One region of the Mesorhizobium sp. B2-4-13 genome, then DNA from elsewhere that is predicted to be linked to it. Evidence: predicted binding sites of a transcription regulator. Region 1 holds the regulator's gene; each other region holds the start of a gene.
What was found. The regulator PhoB, encoded in region 1, activates phosphate uptake and scavenging genes when phosphate is short. The targets are predictions, from matches to a motif close to TGTCATNNANCTGTCAT.
Positions count from the first base shown of each region.

Region 2: the regulator PhoB is predicted to act here: its motif matches at 3,082-3,098, upstream of FJ936_RS03235 (ceramide glucosyltransferase).
Region 3: the regulator PhoB is predicted to act here: its motif matches at 2,239-2,255, upstream of FJ936_RS00090 (DUF1045 domain-containing protein).

Region 1 is NZ_VFVB01000007.1:84,697-89,333, reverse strand. It holds gene xylF (D-xylose ABC transporter substrate-binding protein) at 1-72, opposite strand, end outside; gene FJ936_RS19755 (ROK family protein) at 339-1,574, shown strand; gene phoB (phosphate regulon transcriptional regulator PhoB) at 1,577-2,266, opposite strand; gene phoU (phosphate signaling complex protein PhoU) at 2,286-2,993, opposite strand; gene pstB (phosphate ABC transporter ATP-binding protein PstB) at 3,019-3,822, opposite strand; gene pstA (phosphate ABC transporter permease PstA) at 3,819-4,637, opposite strand, start outside.
Region 2 is NZ_VFVB01000001.1:665,173-669,809, reverse strand. It holds gene FJ936_RS03245 (2'-deoxycytidine 5'-triphosphate deaminase) at 1-317, opposite strand, end outside; SAM riboswitch at 476-553, shown strand; gene FJ936_RS03240 (O-succinylhomoserine sulfhydrylase) at 610-1,800, shown strand; gene FJ936_RS03235 (ceramide glucosyltransferase) at 1,831-2,982, opposite strand; gene apaG (Co2+/Mg2+ efflux protein ApaG) at 3,202-3,594, shown strand; gene FJ936_RS03225 (Hsp33 family molecular chaperone) at 3,669-4,637, opposite strand, start outside.
Region 3 is NZ_VFVB01000001.1:13,489-18,125, forward strand. It holds gene iolE (myo-inosose-2 dehydratase) at 1-902, shown strand, start outside; gene FJ936_RS00080 (DUF3329 domain-containing protein) at 943-1,155, shown strand; gene iolB (5-deoxy-glucuronate isomerase) at 1,330-2,142, shown strand; gene FJ936_RS00090 (DUF1045 domain-containing protein) at 2,295-3,002, shown strand; gene FJ936_RS00095 (alpha-D-ribose 1-methylphosphonate 5-triphosphate diphosphatase) at 3,039-4,178, shown strand; gene phnN (phosphonate metabolism protein/1,5-bisphosphokinase (PRPP-forming) PhnN) at 4,175-4,637, shown strand, end outside.

The DNA.
Region 1 (4,637 bases):
TGCCTGCGCGACCGACGCCAGCGTCAGCGACATGGCGACACCCGCCAGAATGGCGACTGTGAATCTCTTCATGATATCCTCCCTGCGCCCGCGTGTGGCGCGACCAAACTGGCCCTAAGGCCGGCACAAAGGCCCTAATTTTTTCGAGCCTCGAAAAAACACTGGTCCATCGCCGGAACACTGTCAACATCGATTCTGACGGATTTTGAGGTGCCGGAAGCCTTTTTTCGAGCCCCGCAATAAATAAATGACAGCCCCAGCCGCTTCTGCCAGTATTCGACCCGTTGCCGGAGGTGTTCGAGGGGGCGTCAAGAACCGCGGCGACGGGGAGGGAAATCATGTCGGTCGGAATCCGCCACGACGATCTGCGCCGGCGCAACCGCGCAATGGTGATTGGAGCCGTGCGCCGGGGTGGCCAGCCCTCGCGCACCGAGATCGCCGCCACCACCGCCCTGAGCCACTCGACCATATCGGCGATATCAGCCGACCTGATCGGCGAAGGTATCCTGAGCGAAGGCAAGCCGAACGAGGCCGGCTCACTGAAACGCGGCCGGCCGCAGGTTGGCCTTGGTCTCAACCCCGAGGCCGCGGCGGTCATGACCGTGGTGCTGTCGCTGAATTTCCTCTCCGTCGCCGTCATCGACTACGCCGGCCAGGTGATATCGGAGGAGCAGCGCCGGCTGGACACGCTGACCATGTCCCGCGAGGCGCTGATCGGCGAATGCGTGGCCATCGTCCGCCGCCGCCTCGAAGATCCCGACCTCGACGTCGCCAGCATCGCCCGCATCGCGCTGGCGATCCAGGGTATCACCGACACCGAGGCGCGCGCCATGCTGTGGTCGCCGATCACGCCGCAGACGGACATTGCCTTCGCCGACATACTCGAAGCCGAATTCGGCATCCCCGCCACCATGGAGAACGACTGCAACATGATGGCTGTGGCGCTGCGCTGGCGCGACCCCGAGCGCTACCGCGACGACTTCATCGCCATCCTGCTCTCGCACGGCATCGGCATGGGGCTGGTGCTGAAGGGCGAGCTGTTCACCGGCACCCATTCCTCGGGCGGCGAGTTCGGCCACATGATCCATCGCCCCGGCGGCGCGCTCTGCCGCTGCGGGCGGCGCGGCTGCGTCGAGGCCTATGCCGGCAACTATGCCATCTGGCGTAATGCAGGACAGCTGGGTGAGGACGCCAAACCGGTCGACGTCAGCGACGCCGACATGCGCGCATTGGCGGCTACGGCGCGCGAAAGAGACGGACCGGAGCGCGAGGCCTATCGCAAGGCCGGCGAGGCGCTGGGCTATGGCCTTGGCAGCCTGTTCGCGCTGATCGATCCGGCGCCGGTTGCGATGGTCGGCGTCAGCGCCGCCGCCTTCGATCTGATCGAGCCGGCCTTGCGCGAGGCCATCGCCCAGACCGCCGGCGGCCAGCATTCGAAATCGATTTCCTTCGATACAGAGCCGAACGAATTGCCGCTGATCCGCGAGGGCTGCGCCATGCGCGCGCTCACCTTCGTCGACCAGGAGATTTTCGCGCCGGGCGTGCAGGTGAGATCCGGCAAGAACGTGGCCTGATCTCAATCCTCGCGGATTGCGTAGCCTGCGCCACGGATGGTGCGTATCACATCGGGCATGCGGCCATTGTTGACCGCCTTGCGCAGGCGGCCGACATGCACATCCACGGTGCGCTCGTCGATGTAGATCGTCTCGCCCCAGACATTGTCGAGCAACTGGCTGCGCGAGAACACGCGGCCGGGATGGCGCATCATGAATTCGAGTAGCCGGAACTCGGTCGGTCCGAGCCGGATCTCGCTCTTCTTGCGATAGACCCGGTGCGATTCGCGGTCGAGCACGATGTCGCCGACCTTGAGCACGCTGGACAGCACTTCCGGTTTGGCGCGGCGCAGCAGCGCCTTGACCCGGGCCATGAATTCCGGCGTCGAGAACGGCTTGACCAGATAGTCGTCGGCGCCGGTCGAGAGGCCGCGCACGCGATCGCTCTCCTCGCCGCGCGCCGTCAGCATGATGATCGGCAGTCGCTCCGTCTCGGGCCGCATGCGCAGGCGCCGACAGAGTTCGATGCCGGAAACCGCCGGCACCATCCAGTCGAGCACCAGCAGGTCGGGCACGTTTTCCTGGAGGCGTATCTCGGCTTCGTCGCCGCGTGTCACCACCTCGACCTGGTAACCCTCGGACTCCAGGTTGTAGCGGAGGAGCACGCCCAGCGGCTCCTCGTCCTCCACCACCATGATGCGTGGCGCGATCATCGATCGATCATCCCTGCCGTCAAGCCGCCGGCACCGACATCGCCGTCTCGTCCTGCTTCGGACGGTTGGCGGGCAGTTGCGTGCCGGTCAGCACATAATACGCATTCTCGGCGATGTTGGTCACATGGTCGCCGATGCGTTCGAGATTCTTGGCGCAGAACAAAAGATGCGTACAAGCCGTGATGTTGCGGGGATCCTCCATCATGTAAGTCAGGAGTTCGCGGAAGACCGAAGTGTATTTGACGTCGATGCGTTCGTCGTCATTCCTGAGCTTGGCGAGGGCGGCGGCATCGCCGGCCGCATATTCCTCGACGACGCCCTGCACCTGGATCAGCACCAGCTGCGCCATGGAGTCGATGGAATGCGACAAGTCGCGCGGCGTGGCGGTGAGGCCTACCGAGCCGACGCGCTTGGCGATGTTCTTGGCAAGGTCGCCGATGCGTTCGAGATCGCCCGCCATGCGGATCGAGCCGACGACATGACGCAGATCGTCGGCCATCGGCTGGCGCTTGGCGATCAGGGTGATGGCGCGATCATCGAGTTCGCGCTGGCGCGCGTCCATGATGGCGTCGTCGGAGACGACGCGCTGTGCCAGCGCGTTGTCGGAATTCAGCAGCGCCTTGGTGGCGCCGCCGACCATCGTGCCGGCGAGATCGCCCATGTCGCTGATCAGCTTGCTGATCTGTCCGAGATCCTCGTCGAAGGCTGCGACTGTGTGTTCGGCCATGATCCTGGTCCTCGTATGCGTGAGATCAGCCGAAGCGGCCGGTGATGTAGTCCTGCGTGCGCTTCTCGCGAGGCGACGTGAAGATCTTCTCGGTCTTGTCGAATTCGACCAGCTCGCCCAGATACATGAAAGCCGTCTGCTTCGAGACGCGCGCGGCCTGCTGCATGTTGTGGGTGACGATGACGATCGTGTAGTCGGCCTGCAACTCGTCGATCAATTCCTCGATCTTGGCGGTCGACAATGGGTCGAGCGCCGAGGCCGGTTCGTCGAGCAGGATGACCTCCGGCTTGACCGCCACGGTGCGGGCGATGCAAAGCCGCTGCTGCTGGCCGCCCGACAGGCTGAGGCCGCTGGCATTGAGCTTGTCCTTGACCTCGTTCCACAGCGCGGCGCGTTTCAACGCCTGCTCGACACGGCCGTCCATCTCGGCCTTGCCGATCTTCTCATAGAGCCTGACGCCGAAGGCGATATTCTCATAGATCGACATCGGGAACGGCGTCGGCTTCTGGAACACCATGCCGATCTTGGTGCGCAACAGGTTGAGGTCCTGCGAGCGGTCGAGAACGTTCTGGCCGTCGAGCAGCACCTGACCCTCGGCGGTCTGCTTGGGGTAGAGCTCGTAGATGCGGTTGAAGACGCGCAGCAGCGTCGACTTTCCGCAACCCGACGGTCCGATGAAGGCCGTCACGCTGCGCTCGGGCAGCGACAAGGTGATGTCTTTCAGCGCCTTCGACTGGCCGTAGTAGAAATTGAGGTTCTTGACCTCGATCTTCGCCTTGGCGGCTGCCTCTGTCGCAATCGTCATGTCTGGAGACAACATCTGGCTCATTTGTCCTCTCTGCGTCCGGTCAGGCTGCGCGCAAAGATGCTGAGCGCGAGAACCGTCAATGTGATTATGAGTGCGCCGGTCCACGCCAGTTGCTGCCACTCCTCGTAAGGGCTGAGAGCGAACTGGAAGATGGTCACCGGCAGGCTGGCCATCGGCGCATTGAGATTGCTCGACCAGAACTGGTTGTTGAGCGCTGTGAAGAGTAGCGGCGCCGTCTCGCCGGAAATGCGGGCAATGGCCAGCAATATGCCGGTGACGATGCCGGACATCGCCGCGCGGTAGGCCACCGAACGGATCACCACCCAGCGCGGCGCGCCAATCGCCGTGCCGGCCTCGCGCAAAGCGTTCGGCACAAGGTTGAGCATGTCCTCGGTGGTACGCACCACGACGGGAATGACCAGGATGGCCAGTGCCACGGCACCGGCGATGGCCGAGAAATGCCCCATCGGCCGTACCATCAATTCGTAGACGAACAGGCCGATGATGATTGAGGGCGCCGACAGCAGGATGTCGTTGATAAAGCGCACCACGGTGGTGAGCTTCGAAAAGCGGCCATATTCGGCCATGTAGGTGCCGGCCAGCACGCCGATCGGCGTGCCGACGACGATGCCGATAATGGTCATCACGATGCTGCCGTAGATGGCGTTGAGCAGGCCACCGGCATCACCGGGCGGCGGGGTCATTTCCGTGAACACTGAGAGCGAAACGCCCGACAGGCCCTTATAGAGCAGCGCGCCGAGGATCAGCGCCAGCCAGGCAAGGCCGATGCCGGCGGCGATGACGCAGAGCGTCATCATCACGCCGTTCTTGCGCTT
Region 2 (4,637 bases), on a different contig from region 1:
GGATTGGCCGAGGCCGAAATGTCAGCCGGCAGGGCCAGACTTTCGAGCAGCGGCACAATATAGACGCAGCCGGTTTCGAGGACCGCGCCTTCGGTCAGACTGATCTCGTGCAGTTGCAGCCGATCGAGCTTTTCCGACACCTTGTGGTTGGGACCGGGCAGGAACGAGGCGCGAACCCGCCAGGCCTTTTCGCCCAATCTGAGATCAAGGCTCGCCGGCTGGATCTGGTCGGCATCGAGCGCACGCGGCGACTTCAGCGCGCCGGACCGGAACAGCGCCGAAATGTCCTGATCGGGAAGAATGCCTGTCTGCCGCAAAGTCTGGCTCCGCCCCAAGACTGGTCTCTTTCGTTGCAGGTTCTTGTTTGTTGCAGGTTCTTGCCGCAAAACCGCCGGGCACTTCTGCGGAACCTGCCTTGGTACAAACGTCTTAATGAAGCCGGCAATTGACGCAAGCGTGGCGCGGGTCTAAAGGGTCGTTATCCCGTGGTGATTTGGCCGGTCGGCTTGCAGCCACGTTAAACAAGTCGCTAAAGGACCGTCGGGCCGCAAGGCCGTATGGACCGGTTGCGACTTTCGCGGCCGGTTTTTTTGTGTCTGGAACAAAGCGATGAGCACCAAGAAGCGCAACTGGAAACCTCAGACGGCACTCGTGCATGGCGGAACCCTGCGTTCCGGCTTCGGCGAAACCTCCGAGGCGATGTACCTGACCCAGGGTTATGTCTATCAGACGGCGCAGGCCGCCGAGGCCCGCTTCAAGGGCGAAGAGCCTGGTTTCATCTATTCGCGCTACGCCAACCCGACCGTCGACATGTTCGAAAAGCGCATGTGCGCGCTTGAAGGCGCCGAAGACGCGCGCGCCACGGCGTCGGGCATGGCGGCGGTGACGGCTGCCCTTCTGTGCAGCGTCAAGGCCGGCGACCACATCGTGGCCGCGCGCGCGCTTTTCGGCTCCTGTCGCTGGGTCGTCGAGACGCTGGCGCCGCGCTATGGCATCGAGGCGACCTTGGTCGACGGCACCGATATCGCCAATTGGGAAAAGGCGGTCAGGCCCAATACCAAGCTGTTCTTCCTGGAAAGCCCGACCAACCCGACGCTGGAAGTCGTCGACATCGCCGCCGTCGCCTCGCTTGCCAATTCGATCGGCGCGCGGCTGGTCGTCGACAATGTCTTCGCCACGCCGCTGCAGCAGAAGCCGTTGCAGCTTGGTGCGCACATCGTCGTCTACTCGGCCACCAAGCATATTGACGGCCAGGGCCGCTGCCTTGGCGGCGTCATCCTGTCAGACAAGAAGTGGATCGACGAGAACCTGCACGACTATTTCCGCCACACCGGCCCGAGCCTGTCGCCGTTCAATGCCTGGACCTTGCTGAAGGGCCTAGAGACGCTGCCGCTGCGCGTGCGCCAGCAGACCGAGAGCGCCGGCAAGATCGCCGACTTCCTGGCCGAGCAGCCGCAGATCGCCCGCGTCATCTATCCCGGCCGCGCCGACCACCCGCAGGCCGATATCGTCAAGAAGCAGATGTCGGGGGGCTCGACGCTGATCTGCCTCGACGTCAAGGGCGGCAAGCCGGCGGCCTTCGCCCTGCAGAACGCCCTCGACATCGTGCTGATCTCGAACAATCTCGGCGACGCCAAAAGCCTGATCACCCATCCGGCGACGACCACCCACAAGAACCTCAGCGACGAGGCCCGCGCCGAACTCGGCATCGGGCCAGGTACGCTCAGGCTGTCGGTCGGCCTGGAGGATACGGACGACCTGCTGGAAGATATCGCCCAAGCATTGAAGGCCGCCAAATAGGTTTCGTCCAGGCAGCGTCGTCAGCAGCGATCAGGCGCTCGACGGCGTCTCCTCCAGTTCCGCCGTCTTGGTCCGGATGGTCATGGCGTTGCCGCGCCAGTCGACAGCGCCGCCGAGCCAGCCGCGCGCCCAGATGGCCGGGAGCATGACGTCCCGCGCGACCGTCGCCGCGATCATGCGCGTCGAGACGTGCCAACCCTTGGCCAGGGCCAGAGCGCATTCCGGAAGATAGAATGCCGCCAGCACGGCAATCGCGGTCGCCCAGAGACTGACGCCGGCGCTCGCCGCGGCAATCAGCGCAAGAACCAGCGGGACCGCCGCACCAGTCAGGATCTCGGGCGCGAAGAACAGCGGGAAAGTGACGCGGCGCAGGCGCGCCCAGCGGGCCTGGCGCGACCAGATTTCGCCAAACGTGCGCTGGCCGAGGGGCTGCTCGAAGGGCGCCGCAACGAGGTTGACACGCAGGCCGAGGCCGTTCACCAGCTTGGTTGCGGCGGCGTCCTCGGCGATCTCGGCGGCCAGCGCGCGGATGCCGCCGTTGGCGTCGAGCATCGGCTTGTTCCACAGCATGCTCTTGCCCTGCGCGAAGCCGAGGCCGAGCGCCTCGCCGGCATACTGCCAGCGGGCCTGCAATGTGTTGAGGAAGGCGCATTCGACGTCGGCCCAGAAACCATCTGGCCTGGAGCCGATCGGCGTCGAGCAGACAAGGCCGGTACCGTGCTGCCACGCCGCCATCATGTGCTCGACATAGTCCCTCGGCATCAGAACGTTGGAATCGGCAAGAATGACCCAGGCGTGGCGCGCCGCTTCCCAGCCTTTGACGCAATTGTTGAGCTTTGGATTGGCACTGACACGGTCGTCGCCGATCAACAGCCGGGCCGGCACCTGCGGAAACCGGGCAATCGCCCTGTTTATCAGTTTGACCACCGGGTCGTCGGCATGGGCGACGCAGAAGATCAGTTCGTAGCGTGGCCAGTCGAGCGCGAAGGCCCGTTCCAGCGTCTCATGTGTGAACGGCTCGACGCCGCGCGACGGGACGACAATCGACACCGCCGGCGATCTGCCCGCCGGCGGGGCGATCGTGGTGCGCCGTTTCAGCTGTGAAGCGGCAAGCAGGATGCTGGCAGCGTTCGAGAGGATGAGGGCAGTCGAAAGCGAGGCGGATATGAGAGTGAGTTCCATCGAGATCTGGTCACTCCGGAAGTCGGCCCGCGTCGCGGCCGTTTTCAACAGTTCGACAGAGGGCCGAGTCGCCCGGTTCGCGCACACCACCATTGTCGTGTGTCACTTAAATGACATTCTTTGCCGGCACCTGCGTTTCAATCCCAGGCGCGACAAGACGCGCACGTTGACCTGCTCACCGCGAGCGTCGAAAGTCGTCGGATTGTTTTGGAGCCGCTCATGTACCGCGCCGTGACGCGCAACATCGAAGTGCAGGTCAGGCCGTTCTATCTGGAGGATCGTTCGGATCCCCAGGAGAACCGCTACGTCTGGGGCTATCAGATAACGATCGACAACCAGTCTGACGAGTTCGTGCAGCTTCTGTCGCGCTATTGGCACATCACCGATGGTGCCGGCCGGGTCGAGGAAGTCCGCGGGCCGGGCGTTGTCGGCGACCAGCCGGAACTCAATCCCGGCGACAGCTATCAGTACACGTCCGGCTGCCCGCTCTCGACACCCTCCGGGATCATGGTCGGACGCTACACGATGCGCAACAAGCGCGGCGAGACGTTCGACATCGCCATCCCGGCCTTCTCGCTCGATCTGCCGGGGACAAGGCGCACGGTGAACTGAGGGCCGACGGTCGCGTCGCCCCTCATCCGCCCTTCGGGCACCTTCTCCCCGCAGAACGGAGAGAAGGAAAGGCTTTACTGAGCCGCAAACTCGGCTGGATCGAAGTCGTACTGCGTCGAGCAGAATTCGCAGGCGACATGGATGCCGCCATCCTCGGTGCTGTCCTTGATCTCCTGCGCTGAGAAGCCTTCGAGGATGCCACGGATCTTGTCGCGGGAGCATGAGCACTGGTCGGCCACGGGAACGCCGCCGAAGACGCGCACGCCATGCTCATGGAACAGACGATAGAGCAGCCGCTCGGCGCCGATGGTCGGGTCGATCAATTCGGTCGGCTCGATGGTGCCGAGCAAGGCCAGGAGTTCCTGCCAGGAATTATCGGCCGGATCGTGGACTTCCTCGCGCGGATCGCCGTCCCCACCCGGCAGGTCCGGAATGCGCATGCGCTCGGGCGATTGCGGCAGGAACTGCGCCAGGATGCCGCCGGCGCGCCATTGCTCGCGCGCGCCGCCGATCCCGGGCGTCAGCAGCTTGGCGACCGAGAGCCTGATATCGGTCGGGATCTGTTCCGACTGACGGAAATAGGTGCGCGCCGCGTCTTCCAGCGTTTCGCCGTCGAGCTGGACGATGCCTTGGTAGCGCTGGGTATGGGCGCCCTGGTCGATGGTCAGCGCCAGCACGCCGCTGCCAAGCAGCGTCTGCTGGGACGTCTCGCCTGCCGCGACCAGTGCTTCGAGCCGATCCGCATCGAAGCGTGCATAGGCGCGCAGTGCCGAGGGCGTGGAGAAGTCCGCGACCAGCATGTCTACAGGCCCGTCGGTACGGGTCTGCAGGATGAACTTGCCTTCGAATTTGAGCGAGGTGCCGAGCAGAACGGTCAGCACGCAGGCTTCCGCCAGCAGGCGGGCGACCGGCTCGGGATAATCGTGGCGGCCAAGGATGGCGTCGAGCATCGGCCCAAGCTGGACCGTGCGGCCGCGCACGTCGAGCGGACCGACCTCGAAGGGAACGACGTGATCGTCGCCGGCGTAGCCGAACTCGCCGAG
Region 3 (4,637 bases), on a different contig from region 1:
GCATGTCCCCCATCGCGTGGTGGAACGACGATCTTGCCGAACTGAGCGATGACGTGTCGCTGGAGGAATGTCTGCGCCAGTCGCGCTCTGCCGGCTTCACCGGCATGGAGATGGGCCGGCGCTTTCCCAACGACCCCGCCATCATGCTGCCGATCCTGAAGGCCGCCGACGTGACGCTGTGCGGCGGCTGGTTCTCGGGCACGCTGGTCGATGAGGAGATGGCTGCCAACAAGGACCGCGTCCAGCCGATGATCGACCTGTTCAAAGCGGTCGACGCGCCCTGCATCGTCTATGGAGAGGTCGGCCGCTCGATCCAGGGCGACCGTTCCAAGCCGCTCGCCACCAAGCCGAAGCTTACTGGCGACGAAATGAAGGCCTACGCGCGGCGCCTGACCGAATTCGGCGAATGGTGCGCCGAGCAAGGCATGCCGCTGTCCTATCACCATCACATGGCGGCTGTGGTCGAGACCGAGCCGGAGCTCGATGCCTTCATGCGCCATTCCGGCGAAGGCATCCCACTGCTGCTCGATGCCGGACACCTCGCCTTTGCCGGCGGCGACGTGCTGCGCGCCATCGACAACCACCACAAGCGCATCAGCCACGTCCATGTGAAGGACGTGCGCATGGGCGTGATCGAGAAGCTCGACCGTACGAGGCAGTCCTTCCTCGATGCCGTGGCGCTCGGCGCCTTCACCGTGCCGGGCGACGGTTCCCTCGATTTCGGCGCCATCGTGCAGCGCTTCGCCGACCACGGCTATGAAGGCTGGTTCGTGGTCGAGGCCGAGCAGGACCCGAAGAAGAACCCGCCGCTGAAGATGGCGCAGGTTGGCCACAAGGAGCTGATGCGGGTGATGACATCAGCCGGCTACACGGTGGAGACGCAAGGGTTTCCGAATGCCTGATCGGGTTCTCGCCAGGCCGGGCTTGCTGTAGGCTGGCCAGATGAAAGATTCCGAGCACCCCTTCTTCCGGCCATTGTGGCGGCGTGTCGCCGTCGTCGCGGTCTGCCTCATCTGGTCGGTCATCGAGTTCGCCACCGGCACGCCGTTCTGGGGCGTCATCGCGCTCGGCTTTGCCGGCTACGGCGCCTGGCAATTTTTTTATCTTTATAAGCCGGCCGACGAGACGAAGCCTCCGGCCGATCCGAAGGAATAGGCGGTCCATGGCGCGAGCAGTTTTGTGGATTGGATACTGCGAGCGTAACGGATCGCACACGTCGGCGATTGGCCGAAACGCCCCTCGCTTCGTCATCCTGGGGCGGAGCAAGGAGCTTCGCTCCTGCTCCGCCCCAGGATGACGAAGTTGGAAGGCTAGGATAGGAGAGACAAAATGTCGAAACTGCTCGTCAAAGCCGACAAGGGCCATGGCCGCGTCGCCCATGTGACGCCGAAAAGCGCCGGCTGGACCTATGTCGGTTTCGACCTGCATCGGCTGAAGCCGGGCGAAAGCGCCTCGGGAAAGACGGAAGACCGCGAAGTCTGCCTGGTGTTCGTGACCGGCAAGGGTACCGCGAAAGCCGGCGGCAAGGATCTCGGCCTGCTCGGCGAGCGCATGTCGCCCTTCGATGGCAAGCCGTGGTCGGTCTACGTGCCGCAGGGATCGGACTGGTCGGTGACGGCCGATACCGAGCTGGAACTTGGCGTCTGCTCGGCGCCCGGTCTTGGCGGTGGCCTGCCGGTCCGGGTGATCGGACCGGACGATCTCGGCCAGGAGGTGCGCGGCAAGGGCACCAATACGCGTTACGTCACCAACATCCTGCCGGAAGGCCAGCCGGCCGACTCGTTGCTGGTCGTCGAGGTCATCACGCCCGGCGGTCACACGTCGAGCTACCCGCCGCACAAGCACGACCAGGACAATCTGCCTGCCGAATCCTATCTCGAGGAAACCTACTACCATCGCCTCAACCCGCCGCAGGGCTTTGCCTTCCAGCGCGTCTACACCGATGCCGACAAAAGCGGACATCGCGCGCTGGACGAAGCCATGGCGATCGAGGACGGCGATGTGGTGCTGGTGCCCAAGGGCTATCACCCCTGTGCCGCCTGCCACGGCTATGACCTCTATTATCTCAATGTGATGGCCGGACCGAAGCGGACCTGGAAATTCCACAATGCGCCCGAGCACGAATGGTTGATGAAGGCCTGACCGTCTCGCGTTTCCGGCCGAACTTATTGGTCCAGCTGGGAAAAATCGTCGGCTAAGGACCCTAGGGGTCGATTTGCCTTCTAAAACCCGTCAAAGCTTCGTCAATCCGTCATGGAAATCACCTATGGCAACGGTTCTGACGAGGACTTCCCATGCGTTATGCCATTTATTTCACCCCCCGGCAGGACGAGCCGCTGGCGCGCATCGCCGCCGACTGGCTAGGCCGCGATCCCTTCGGTGCCGCGACCAGGCCGGTTGAGGCCGTTGCCGATCTGTCGGCAGCGGAAGTGGCCTTCCACACGGCCTCGGCACGCCGCTATGGCTTTCACGCGACGCTGAAGGCGCCCTTCCATCTGGCTGCCACGGAGACCGAGACCTCGCTGCGCGCGGCGCTGGATCATTTTGCCGAGGTTACGCCTGTCGTCACGATCCCGCGCCTTATCGTCAGCCAGATCGACAGCTTCTTCGCGCTGGTGCCGGAAGGGCCGCTGCCGCCGCTCAACCGCTTCGCCGACAATGTGGTACGCGATTTCGACCGGTTTCGCGCACCGCTGTCAGAGGCCGAGATCGAGCGGCGCAGCCCGGATTCGCTGAAGCCGGCCGAGTTTCGCAATCTCTGCCAATGGGGCTATCCCTATGTCTTCGAGACCTTCCGCTTCCACATGACCCTGTCCGGCCGGGCCGGCCCACAGGAAAGCCCTCGCCTGCGCGCCGCCATCGACAGCCTTTTCGCCGATGTGTTGCGCCAGCCCGTGCTGGTGGATGCGCTGACATTGTTCGTCGAACCCGAACCCGGCGCGCCATTCATGGTGCTTTCCCAGCACGCGCTCGGACGCCGCCCGGCCCGGAAAATCGCCTGAACGAAACCCGACTGCAAGAACCAAGGACTACCCGCAATGACCGCCGAAACTGTTCTTTCCAACGCCCGCATCGTTCTTGCCGACGAGATCGTCGAAGGCTCACTGGTGCTGCGCGACGGCTTGATCGCCGGCATCGATGCCGGTGCTGCCCGGATCGGCGAGGACATGGGCGGCGACTTCATCATTCCAGGGCTGGTCGAACTCCACACCGACCATCTCGAGGGCCATTATGCGCCGCGGCCGAAAGTGCGCTGGAACCCGATCGCCGCGGTGCTCGCCCATGACGCGCAGGTGGCGACCGCCGGCATCACGACCGTGCTAGATGCCTTGCGCGTCGGCATGGACGAGGACGCCGACCTGACATTGGACGACATTCGCAAGCTGGCCGATGCGATCGAGGACAGCGTCGCGCGGGATCGTCTGCGGGCCGATCACTTCCTGCATCTTCGCTGCGAGGTTTCAGCGCCGGATTGCCTCGACGCATTCGCCAATTTCGACGGTGACGAACGGGTCAAGCTGGCGTCGCTGATGGATCACGCGCCCGGCCAGCGCCAGTTCGTCAACCTTGAAACCTACGCCTACTACTACCAGCGCAAGCTGAAACTCTCGGATCGCGACTTCCAGAAATTCTGCGAGAAGCGGATGGGCGAATCGGAACGCAATTCAGGGCCGAACCGCGTCTTCATCGCCGCCGCCTGCCGGGAGCGCGGCATCGTGCTCGCCAGCCATGACGACGCGACGTCGGCTCATGTCGACGAGGCGGTCGAGCAGGGCGTTCGGGTCGCCGAGTTCCCGACCACCGAGGAAGCGGCGCGGGCCTCGAAGGCCGCCGGGCTCGGCGTGCTGATGGGCGCGCCCAATGTCATGCGCGGCGCCTCGCATTCGGGCAATGTCTCGGCTCGCACCTTGGCCAGCGATGGCCTGCTCGACATTCTTTCGTCCGACTACATTCCCTTCAGCCTGATCCAGTCGGCCTTCTTCCTCGGCGACATGGTGGAAGGCATTTCGCTGCCGCAGGCCGTCGCCATGGTTTCGAAGAACCCGGCGCAGGCCGTCGGCCTCGACGACCGCGGCGTCATCGAGCAGGGCCGTCGCGCCGATCTGGTGCGCGTGCGCGTCGACGATCATGTTCCGGTCGTACGCACCGTCTGGCGGCAGGGGCGCCGGGTGGCATGATGGTGTCGGCTTCGATCGAGCGCGAACTGTCTGCCGAAACCTTTCCGATCCGTCACGGCGTCTTTGTCGCTGTCGTGGGCCCCAGCGGTGCCGGCAAGGACACGGTGATCGGCTATGCCAAGGCGCTCTTTGCCGACGAGACGCAGCTGGAGTTCGTGCGCCGCGTCATCACCAGGCCGAGCGATGCGGCGAGCGAGGACCACGATACGCTGGCCGACGCCGCCTTCGCCGAGGCCGATGCCGACGGCGCTTTCGCCGTCTCCTGGGAAGCGCATGGCCTGCGCTATGGCCTGCCGGCCGATGTCGACTGGTCTGTTTCCAATGGACACGTCGCCGTCGCCAACGTGTCGCGCGCGGTCATTCCCATCTTGCGCGAGCGCTATGCCAATCTGGCCGTCGTCGAGATCACCGCTTCGCCCGAGGTGCTGGCCGAGCGGCTGGCGATGCGCGGCCGCGAGT